One region of the Klebsiella sp. B345 genome, then DNA from elsewhere that is predicted to be linked to it. Evidence: predicted binding sites of a transcription regulator. Region 1 holds the regulator's gene; the other holds the start of a gene.
What was found. The regulator PurR, encoded in region 1, represses purine synthesis genes. The targets are predictions, from matches to a motif close to CANGCAAACGTTTGCNTG.
Positions count from the first base shown of each region.

Region 1 (5,629 bases):
CCAGGCCTATGTCACTAACCTTAATAATCTGATTAAAGGCACCGGGTTTGAGGGCAAATCGTTAGAAGAGATCGTCCGCACTTCCGAAGGTGGCATCTTCAACAACGCCGCTCAGGTCTGGAACCACACCTTCTACTGGAACTGTCTAGCACCGAATGCTGGCGGTGAGCCGGAAGGCGCACTGGCGGCAGCCATCAACAGCGCTTTCGGCAGCTTTGCTGATTTCAAAGCGAAGTTTACCGATGCCGCCACGAAAAACTTTGGCGCCGGTTGGACCTGGTTGGTTAAGAATGCTGATGGCAGCCTGAATATTGTCTCCACCAGCAACGCAGGCACGCCGCTGACTGGCGACGCTACCCCGCTGTTGACGGTGGATGTCTGGGAACATGCTTACTACATCGACTACCGTAACGCCCGCCCTGAATATCTGGCGCACTTCTGGGCGCTGGTAAACTGGAAGTTTGTTGCTGAAAATCTGGCGGCATAAAACGATATCGCAGAAGGGGTAAACCCTTCTGCGAATAGCATCACTACCCGACGAGCACCTCTTCCGGCTGCGAACGGTTACCCACCACCACCAACAGCAGAGCCAGACCGGCGATGATCGCCCCCATAACCGGAACAAACGCGTAACCCAGGCCACCTGAAATCACCGCCCCACCGGCTGCCGCCCCCAGCGCATTACCCAGATTAAATGCCCCAATGTTGACCGACGAAGAGAGACCCGGTGCCTCATGCGCCACACGCATCACCCGCATCTGTAACGGCGGTACCACCGCAAAGGTTGCAGCTCCCCACACCACCATACTGATAGCGGCTCCCAGCTGCGTCTGCGCCAGTAACGGAATCGCCAGCATAATCACCATCAATAGCAGCAGAAAGCCCTTCAGCGTCCCCGATACGGAACGGTCGGCAAATTTGCCGCCCAGATAGTTGCCAAGCGAGAAGCCCACGCCAATCAACACCAGCATCGCGGTGACAAAAAGCGGCGAAGCATGGGTAATGGTATGCAGCACCGGAGAAATGTAGGTATAGAGCGTGAACATAGCCCCCGCCCCAAGCACCGTGGTCAACAAGGCGGAAAGCACCTGCGGGCGCACCAGCACCGACAGCTCCTGTTTAACATTCGGACGTTCGCCGACACTGCCTTTAGGCAGAGAGAACCACAGGCTGACCATCGCCACCACTCCCAGCCCTGCAGTGGCGAGGAACGACATCCGCCAGCCGATCGTCTCACCAAGCCAGGTCGCCGCCGGCACGCCGCCGATATTGGCGATCGTCAGCCCCATAAACATGGTGGCAACCGCGCTGGCCTGCTTGTCTTTCGGAACGACGCTGGCGGCCACCACCGAACCGAGGCCGAAGAAAGCACCATGGTTAAGGCTGGTAATAATGCGTGAAATCAGCAGCGTGGTGTAATCCGGCGCCATGGAAGAGAGGACGTTACCGAGGGTAAAGATAGCCATCAGGAAAATGAGCGCGTTTCTTCGCGCGCGATGAGACAGCAGCAGCGTCATCAGCGGCGCACCTACCATCACACCGATCGCATAGGCGCTGATCAGCATTCCCGCAGCCGGAATAGACACGTCGACGCCTTTGGCAATGACCGGCAATAATCCCATCGGGGAAAACTCCGTCGTACCAATACCAAATGCGCCTATCGCCAGCGCGAGCAGGGGAAAGTTGATTTTCATTGCATGACTCCAGCAGACCGTCATCGGCGACGGTATCTCATCAGAAGTCAAAAGCATGACATCAATCACAGAAAAACAAAAGTAAACGAAATGGCAAAAGATTTTTGCGAAAATGATAATAATGGCGGGAACGGGGGGAAAGTGACCTCTCCCCCGGGAAAATTAGTGCAGAACTGCGGTCAGCCCGGCGGCAACGATTAGACCTAGAACAATAATCGTTGTTGTCAGCGAAAATTTTAAATCTGTATCCATCAATTTTTCCCCCTGTTTTCCCCACACGAAAAGTGAGCTTGCTCATTTTTGCACAATATCGCATAAAAATCTTCCAGGATTTAGGGTGATACACATTTTTGCTCTTCCCCTTTGCCGCAAGATCGGACAAAATCCCACGCTAATTTGAAAGCGTATCGGCCATTGACCCCTTCCTGTCGTTCTGTGTCGTTTTCCCGACGTGATGCAATGTTGAACATTGTATTCAGGGTGTGTTTAGGCAAACGTTTACGTACCGATTATCAGACGTTCAGGTCAAGGTCTGGAGTGAGAAGTAATGGCAACTATTAAAGATGTAGCGAAGCGCGCAAACGTTTCCACTACAACAGTATCACATGTTATTAACAAAACCCGTTTCGTCGCGGAAGAGACCCGCAATGCGGTCTGGGCAGCAATCAAAGAACTGCACTACTCACCCAGTGCCGTCGCGCGAAGCCTGAAGGTTAATCACACCAAATCGATTGGTCTGCTGGCGACCAGCAGCGAAGCGGCCTATTTTGCTGAAATTATCGAAGCTGTTGAAAAAAGCTGCTTCCAGAAAGGCTATACCCTGATTCTGGGTAATGCGTGGAACGATCTCGAAAAACAGCAGGCCTACCTGTCTATGATGGCGCAAAAGCGCGTCGACGGCCTGCTGGTCATGTGCTCCGAGTATCCGGAATCGGTGCTGAGCATGCTCGAAGAGTACCGCCATATTCCGATGGTGGTAATGGACTGGGGTGAGTCCAAGGCCGACTTTACTGATTCAGTCATCGATAACGCCTTTGAAGGCGGCTATATGGCCGGTCGTTATCTGGTGGAACGTGGCCATCGCGAAATTGGCGTGATCCCTGGCCCGCTCGAACGAAACACCGGTGCCGGACGACTGGCGGGCTTTATGAAAGCCATGGAAGAGGCCCAGATTTCTGTACCGGAAAACTGGATTGAACAGGGTGACTTCGAACCAGAGTCCGGCTATCGCGCGATGCAGCATATCCTGAACCAACCGCACCGTCCGACGGCAGTCTTCTGCGGCGGCGACATCATGGCGATGGGCGCTATTTGCGCGGCAGATGAAATGGGGCTGCGAGTGCCGCAGGATATTTCGCTGATCGGCTATGATAACGTGCGCAACGCCCGCTACTTCAGCCCGGCGCTGACCACGATTCATCAGCCGAAAGACTCCCTCGGCGAAGCCGCGTTTAATATGCTGATGGATCGCATCGTCAACAAGCGTGAAGAGTCCCAGTCTATCGAGGTTCACCCGCGTCTGGTGGAGCGTCGTTCCGTCGTTGACGGTCCGTTTGTCGATTACCGCCGCTAGTCCCCTCCCCGGCGCCGGTTATTCCGGCGCCCGCAACCATTCCCGGTTTAACGTTTCACTATCACCGAGATAATCCAGCATCCACAGCAGCGCAGGCGATGCATCGCTCTGTTGCCAGGTCAGGCAGCACGCCGCATCCGGAAACGGATTTTCCAGCTCAAGGGCGGTCCATTCTCCACGGTCGATCCACGGACGGGCAAAGTGCGTCGGTACCATCCCTACGCAAAGCCCGGCAGACAGGCAGGTGGCTGAGGATTCCCAGTCGGGCACCACCACGCGCTTTTGGTTATCCAACAGCCAGGTCGTGCGCTTGGGTAATGACCGGGAGGTATCTTCTCTGACCAAAGAGGGCCAGTTGCGCAACTCATCATCACTCAGCGGGCTGGTCATCTGCGCCAGTGGATGATGGCTGGCTACCACGCAGTGCCAGTTCAGCATGCCCATATCGCGAAAGGCGTAGCGCCCCCCCACCGGAATCGAACGCGTCGCCCCAATCGCCAGCTCCACGCGGCCATCCGCCAGCGCATCCCAGACGCCGTTGAACACTTCCTGAAAGACAATCAGTTCAACATCGGAAAAGTGACGATAAAAATCGACAATCATCTGGCGCATCCGCGCCGGTTTGACGATGTCATCGACGGCAATCGACAGCTGGCCGCGCCAGCCATTGGCTATCTGCTGGCACTGCTGGCGGGTGATCTGCATTTTTTTGATAACAGAGCGCCCTTCCTGTAAAAACCAGACCCCGGCCGGGGTTAATTCGACATCGCGATGGCGACGTTCGAACAGCGGAACTGCCAGCCACTCTTCCAGCTGACGGACGGTGTAGCTGATAGCGGAAGGGACGCGATGGAGTTCCTGCGCTGCTGCACTAAAGCTGCCGTTGCGGGCGACAGCATCAACAACTTCCAGCGAGTATTCAGACCACATATTCTGCCTACAAAATTTTTGAATGCATGTAGCAAATATTAGCGTTTCACAAGCCAGAATGCACTCCCTACACTCTGCGGCATTATACCGGCATCAGCAGAAGAGAATGTTATGCAACAACCTGGGAAAGGATTTTTAGTTTGGCTGGCGGGACTCAGCGTGTTGGGTTTCCTGGCCACCGATATGTACCTACCGGCCTTCGCCGCGATTCAACACGACCTCAACACCTCCGCGGCCTCGGTCAGCGCCAGCCTGAGCCTGTTCCTCGCCGGCTTCGCTATCGGACAACTGTTCTGGGGCCCACTCTCTGACCGTTACGGGCGTAAACCGATTCTGCTGAGCGGCCTCGCGATCTTCGCCATCAGCTGTCTGGGGATGCTGTGGGTCCGCGACGCGACGCTGATGCTGGTCCTGCGCTTTATTCAGGCCATCGGCGTTTGTGCCGCTGCGGTCACCTGGCAGGCGATGGTGACGGACTATTATCCAGCCCAGAAAACAAACCGTATTTTCGCCACCATCATGCCGCTGGTGGGATTATCGCCGGCGCTGGCGCCGCTGCTCGGCAGCTGGCTGCTTAACCATCTGGAATGGCAGGCGATTTTTGCCACCCTTTTCGCCATCGCCCTGCTGCTGATGGTCCCGACCCTGCGCCTGAAGCCGGTGCATAAACCAGCCGGCGATGCCCAGAAGAAACTGACCTTCCTGACGCTGCTGCGCTCACGTGAATACAGCGGTAACGTGCTGATCTACGCCGCCTGCTCTGCCAGCTTCTTTGCCTGGCTGACCGGCTCGCCGTTTATTCTGCATGACATGGGTTATGGTCCAACGGCTATCGGGCTGAGCTACGTGCCACAAACCATTGCTTTCCTGATTGGGGGTTATGGCTGCCGCGCAGCGCTGCAGAAATGGCAGGGCCAGCAATTGCTGCCGTGGCTACTGGTGGTGTTCGCCGTCAGCGTTGCTGCCACCTGGATGGTCGGGCGACTTGAAAATGCTTCCATCGTCGGCGTGATGATTCCATTCTGCGTGATGGCGATTGTTAACGGCGGGATATACCCGATCGTCGTCGCCCAGGCACTGAAACCATTCCCACAGGCTACCGGCCGCGCCGCCGCGCTGCAGAACACCCTGCAGCTCGGGCTGTGCTTCCTGACCAGCCTGCTGGTATCCGCGCTGATCGCAACACCGCTGCTGACCACCACCAGCGTGATGCTGGTTTCTATCGTGCTGGCCGGGATTGGCTACCTCATGCAACGCCAGAACGCCTACCTGACGGTAGGCTCATCTCACGCCTGACCTGTTATAAGCATGCTTTGGCCCAGTAATTAGCATGCTAAGAGGTTTTTATTGAAAGCCGGATTTCAGCAGCCTATACTGGATCCGGCATCACATAAATAGACCTTTAATTGTTTTTAACGGGAGCAGGATGCGT
Region 1 covers NZ_CP180443.1:728,661-734,289, forward strand. The annotation lists gene sodB (superoxide dismutase [Fe]) at 1-487, shown strand, start outside; gene ACMYSO_RS03425 (MFS transporter) at 531-1,694, opposite strand; gene ACMYSO_RS03430 (YnhF family membrane protein) at 1,857-1,946, opposite strand; gene purR (HTH-type transcriptional repressor PurR) at 2,242-3,267, shown strand; gene punR (DNA-binding transcriptional activator PunR) at 3,286-4,197, opposite strand; gene punC (purine nucleoside transporter PunC) at 4,309-5,493, shown strand.

Region 2 (5,629 bases), 1.3 Mb from region 1:
AGCGCACGCCACGAGCTGATGGCCAGATGCTGCCACAGCTCGCCGCTGGCGGAGAGCGTCCAGAAGGCTTTCAGTACCCCCTCCGGAGAGGGGAGAATACGGGTGGATAACCAGCCAACCGACGACGCGAGTTGCCAGATGATGACGGTTCCCACCGGCAGCAGCCAGGGAGCTATCCGCATCAGCAGTTTTTGCGCAGACTTTGCCATGATGTACTCCTTAGCTTTGCGCGACTTTACGCGGGATAAACTCATTGGCGACCGCCTCGCCCTGCTGGCGCAGGCTCTGCGGCTGCGGGACCGACGGAATATTGACATCCAGCAGCGGGAACAGCAGTTCTCCGACGCGATAAGCTTCCTCAAGATGTGGGTAGCCGGAGAAGATAAAGCTATCGATACCCAGTGCCGCGTATTCATTGATGCGCTCGGCCACGGTGGCCGCGTCGCCAACCAGTGCGGTTCCGGCACCGCCACGTGCCAGCCCGACGCCGGCCCACAGGTTGGGGCTGATTTCCAGCTTGTCGCGCTGACCGTTATGCAGCGCTGCCATCCGCTGTTGCCCGACCGAGTCGGTTTTGGCAAAGGCCGCCTGCGCGCGGGCAATGGTCTCATCATCAAGGAGCGAAATAAGGCTGTCAGCCGCCTGCCAGGCCTCTTCATTGGTTTCCCGGACAATCACATGCAGACGGATCCCGAAGCGTACCTGACGACCATGACGCGCGGCTTTTTCCCGCACCTGGGCAATTTTTTCCGCCACCTGTTCCGGCGGTTCTCCCCAGGTCAGATACAGGTCGACCTGTTCCGCCGCCAGCTCCTGCGCGACGTCAGAGGATCCGCCAAAATAGAGCGGTGGCCGTGGCTGTTGTAGTGGTGGAAACAGTAGCTTCGCGCTGCGCACCCGCTGGTGTTTACCGTTATAGGTGACCGTTTCTCCTTCCATTAGGCGGCGCCAGATATGGGTGAATTCTGCGGAGGCTTCGTAGCGCTCGGTATGGTCGAGGAATACCCCGTCGCCGGCCAGCTCCTGGGGATCGCTACCGGTTACCAGGTTAAACAACGCCCGGCCGTTGGACAGGCGGTCGAGCGTTGCGGCCTGGCGAGCGGCAACCGTCGGGGACATCACGCTGGGGCGCAGGGCCACGAGAAACTTCAGCCGTTGCGTCACCGGGATCATTGAGGCGGCAACCAGCCAGGCATCTTCGCAGGAGCGGCCGGTCGGGATCAGCACACCGGTAAACCCAAGACGGTCGGCGGTTTGTGCGATCTGTTGCAGATAGCCATGATCCACCGGACGAGCGCCTTCGTCAGTACCAAGGTAGCGGCCATCGCCGTGGGTCGGTAAAAACCAGAACATATTTAAACTCATGATTTTGCTCCTTGTGCCACGGCGGGCTGCCAGATTCGGGTGCGGATATCGACTTTTTTCGGTACCAGTTTGTTCTCATAGAACAGGTCGGCGGTTTGCTGCTGGCGAGCGGCCGTTTCGGCACTGACCGGGGTGATAGTGGTGGGTGGGCGATGGTCAAGATAGCTGGCGATCACCGCTTCCGGCACACCCATGGTTTTTGCCAGTAAGGTAATGCTTTGCGGACGCTGGCTCAGGGTCAGGGCATCCGCCTGGCTGAATGTTTCCAGTACGCCGGTAATAAAGGCCGGGTTTTTATCGGCATAGGGGCGTGCAGCGAGATAGAAAGAGCCGGTTTGTTTCAGGTCGCTGCCATCTTTCAATACCCGGGCGTGGGTTTGCTGTAGCGCTGCAGAATAGTAAGGATCCCAAATAGCCCAGGCATCCACGTTGCCCTGCTGGAACGCCGCGCGAGCGTCGGCAGGCGCCAGATAGACCGGTTGAATATCGCTGATTTTCAGGCCAGCTTGCTGTAAAGCCCGCAATAGCAGGTTGTGGGAGCTGGAACCTTTCTGGAATGCTACTTTGCGTCCCTTGAGTTCCGCTACGCTTTTTATCGGGCTGTCCTGGGCCACCAGAATCACTTCCGCTTTGGGCTTCGGCGGTTCGGCACCGACGTAAACCAGATCGGCCCCGGCAGCCTGGGCAAATATCGGTGGAATATCGCCGGTACTGCCCAGATCGATGCTGCCGACATTTAATGCTTCGAGCATCTGCGGTCCTGCCGGGAATTCCACCCAGGAGATGGCGGTGTTTGGATAGCGTTTTTCCAGCAGCTGGTGGCTTTTGGCCAGCACCATACTGACGCTGCCTTTTTGGTAGCCGATGCGCAGCGCTTCCGGTGCGGGTTCCGCCGCGTGGCTCAGGGCGGATAACGTCAGTAATCCGCTGAGGGTCAGGGTTCGCAGGATATTACGCATGTTCCACCCCGCGAATGGTCTTGAGGGCAGGCGCGCGGCTGGAGGTGCGGTGCAGCGCTTGCCAGAAGGTTTCCAGCGCCTGATCGAGGCGCCCGTGCAGGTTCGGCGTAAACTGCGGCTTGTGTTGATAGTCGGTTATCTGGCTATCGTCAGCAAAGACGCCGTGGAGGATCTCCTGGGCCTTTAGGGCGTTGAGGACCGGCTTCAGGGCATAATCCACTGCCAGCATATGGGCGATAGTGCCGCCGGTGGCCAGCGGTAGGACGATTTTCCCCTCCAGCGCTCGTTCCGGCAGCAGGTCGAGCAGGGTCTTCAGAGCACCGGAAAACGACGCTTTATAGACCGGGGTGGCGATAATCAGCCCGTCTGCGCCGGACAGTTGTTCATTCAGGGTCTGCAGCGCCGGGCTATCGAAGCGGGCATAAAGCAGATCTTCCGGGGCAAAGTTTTGCAGGTGCCAGTGGCAAACTTCAATATCAGCCGCGGAGAGGGTTGCTCTGGCATATTCCAGAAGCGCACTGGAACGGGAAGGGTAGCGCGGGCTACCCGCAAGTGTAATGACACGCATCGTCTCTCTCCTTATAACCAAATGTTTGCATTTATCTATAATTGATAACATTTGCGAGCAGTGTGACAGAGGCGATTTATTTCCCTAAATGATTTTTCCACCCTTGTTTTGTCAGAATTTGCATAATGGAAGGGGAGAGAAGAAAACGTTTGCGTCGGATGCGAGATTTTTTGTTGTAGGTCAATTCCCTTTCTGGCGCCGATCGAACATAATACGCCCCCGGTTTGCCACCGGGAATCCAGGAGAGTTCATGTACTACCCCTTCGTTCGTAAAGCCCTTTTTCAGCTCGATCCTGAGCGCGCTCATGAAGTTACTTTTCAACAATTACGCCGAGTATCAGGTACGCCGCTGGAAATGCTGGTTCGCCAGAAGGTGCCGACCAAACCGGTCACCTGCATGGGTCTCACATTTAAGAATCCACTGGGTCTGGCCGCAGGGCTGGATAAGAATGGCGAGTGCATCGACGCGCTCGGTGCAATGGGGTTCGGCTCCATTGAAATTGGTACCGTGACGCCACGCCCGCAGCCGGGTAACGACAAGCCGAGGATCTTCCGTCTGGTTGATGCGGAAGGTTTGATCAACCGCATGGGCTTTAATAACCACGGCGTTGATAACCTGGTTGAGAACGTCAAAAAGGCGCATTTTGACGGTATCCTCGGTATTAATATCGGCAAGAATAAAGATACGCCGGTCGAGCAGGGTAAAGATGATTATCTGATTTGTATGGAAAAAATCTATCCTTATGCCGGTTATATCGCCATTAATATCTCTTCGCCGAATACGCCAGGGCTGCGTACCTTGCAATATGGTGAGGCCCTCGACGATCTGCTTTCCGGTATTAAAAATAAGCAACTGGAGCTCCAGCAGAAGCATCAAAAATATGTTCCAGTGGCGGTAAAGATCGCGCCGGATCTTTCTCTCGAAGAACTGATCCAGGTTGCTGATAGTTTAGTTCGCCATAATATTGATGGCGTCATTGCGACCAATACTACCCTCGATCGTTCACTGGTACAGGGAATGAAATTCTGCGATGAAACCGGTGGTCTTAGCGGTCGTCCGTTGCAGCTGAAGAGTACAGAAATTATTCGCATGCTGGCGGCCGAATTAAATGGTCGGTTACCGATTATCGGTGTCGGCGGGATTGATTCAGTGATTGCCGCACGAGAAAAAATGGCCGCGGGGGCGAGTCTTGTCCAGATTTATTCCGGGTTTATTTTTAAAGGGCCACCCCTGATTAAAGAAATTGTTACCCATATCTAATCTTTTCCCCCTCTGATCCCACCCAGGGCTTTATTTCCGGCCCTGGTTGTTTTATATTCCTTCATTGTTGCTTATTTAGACATTTTAGTCTTTTCTTAATTTTGGAAATAATTTTGTTGCAGGATGCCATTGCAATTAGAGCTGGACGCAAAAGAGGACCGGGATACGATGCGAATTAAACCTGACGATAACTGGCGTTGGTATTACGATGAAGAGCACGATCGTATGATGCTCGATTTGGCCAATGGTATGTTGTTCCGTTCGCGTTTTGCGCGTCGGATGTTAACCCCGGACGCATTCGCGCCATCCGGATTCTGCGTTGACGACGCTGCGCTTTATTTTTCCTTCGAAGAGAAATGTCGCGATATAGAATTATCGAAAGAACAGCGTGCGGAATTAGTCCTTAATGCTCTGGTCGCGATTCGTTTCCTGAAACCACAAATGCCGAAGAGCTGGCATTTCACCTCTCATGATGCCAGCTGGCAGCCGGTCACTGGTGACGCCGCCAGTGCCTGGCTCAGCGATACCGGGCAACAGGTGAATTTGCTGGTGGTTGAACCGGGGGAAAATGCGGCCCTGTGTTTGCTGGCGCAGCCGGGAGTGACGGTCGCAGGGCGTATTTTGCAGCTTGGTGACGTGATTAAAATTATGAACGACAGACTGCAACCGGCAGCAGGTGCCGCCAGCTACAGTCTGGGTCAGGCAGTGTAAATCGCCCGTTGCTTAGGGCGCCAGCCGTAAAGCGGTTTTGGGTACACAGCTACAGCACAGAATCGTGCCATCTGCCGCCACCGCGTTTTTCTTCAGCGGGCTGACTTCGCCCTCTTCCAGCCGGATACGGCAGCTGCCACAGATGCCGGCCCGACAGGAGTAGGGAATGCGAATACCTTTTTGTTCTAGCTGCTCCAGCAGTACCTGCTGCGTATTCCCGTTAAAACTCAGCCCCTGCCACGCTATCTCTACCACGGAATTTTGCTGCTGGTCTACCGCCAGCGTCTCGTCGCTCTCGCCAGCACCGTAGGCTTTTGCCGGGCCGCGCGTTAGCACTTCCACTTCATCGCCAACCCGCACGACGCCGCTGTTGCGGGCGATCAGATTCTGACCGAAATCCACATCGCCGTTATCCAGCGCGGTACGGAAGCGCTGCAGGGTGGCCAGCGGTTCGCCGGAGGGATGCTTTTGCCCACGTTCCGGACTGACGGTGGTCAGCACGCAGCGGCTGCAGGGCTTTGCCACCTCAAACACCACCTCGCCGATACGAATCACTTTCCAGCTGTCTTCTTCCCAGGCCGCGGCACCGGTCACCACCAAATTGGGGCGAAACTGTTCCATGCGCACGCTTGCCGGACAGCGGCTTTGCAGGTCACGCAATGAGGCTTCATTGGTTAATAAATAGGGAAAGCCATCGGCGAAGGTCAGGGGAACCGCGTCATGGCGCTTCACCCGTCGGGTCAGCTGTGGCCCTAACCAGCGGAG
Region 2 covers NZ_CP180443.1:4,774,744-4,780,372, forward strand. The annotation lists gene ssuC (aliphatic sulfonate ABC transporter permease SsuC) at 1-209, opposite strand, end outside; gene ssuD (FMNH2-dependent alkanesulfonate monooxygenase) at 220-1,365, opposite strand; gene ACMYSO_RS22360 (sulfonate ABC transporter substrate-binding protein) at 1,362-2,324, opposite strand; gene ssuE (NADPH-dependent FMN reductase) at 2,317-2,892, opposite strand; gene pyrD (quinone-dependent dihydroorotate dehydrogenase) at 3,143-4,153, shown strand; gene zapC (cell division protein ZapC) at 4,322-4,864, shown strand; gene ACMYSO_RS22380 (YcbX family protein) at 4,877-5,629, opposite strand, start outside.
Region 2: a site for PurR is predicted at 3,031-3,048, ahead of pyrD (quinone-dependent dihydroorotate dehydrogenase). Genes of this name have one in related genera too.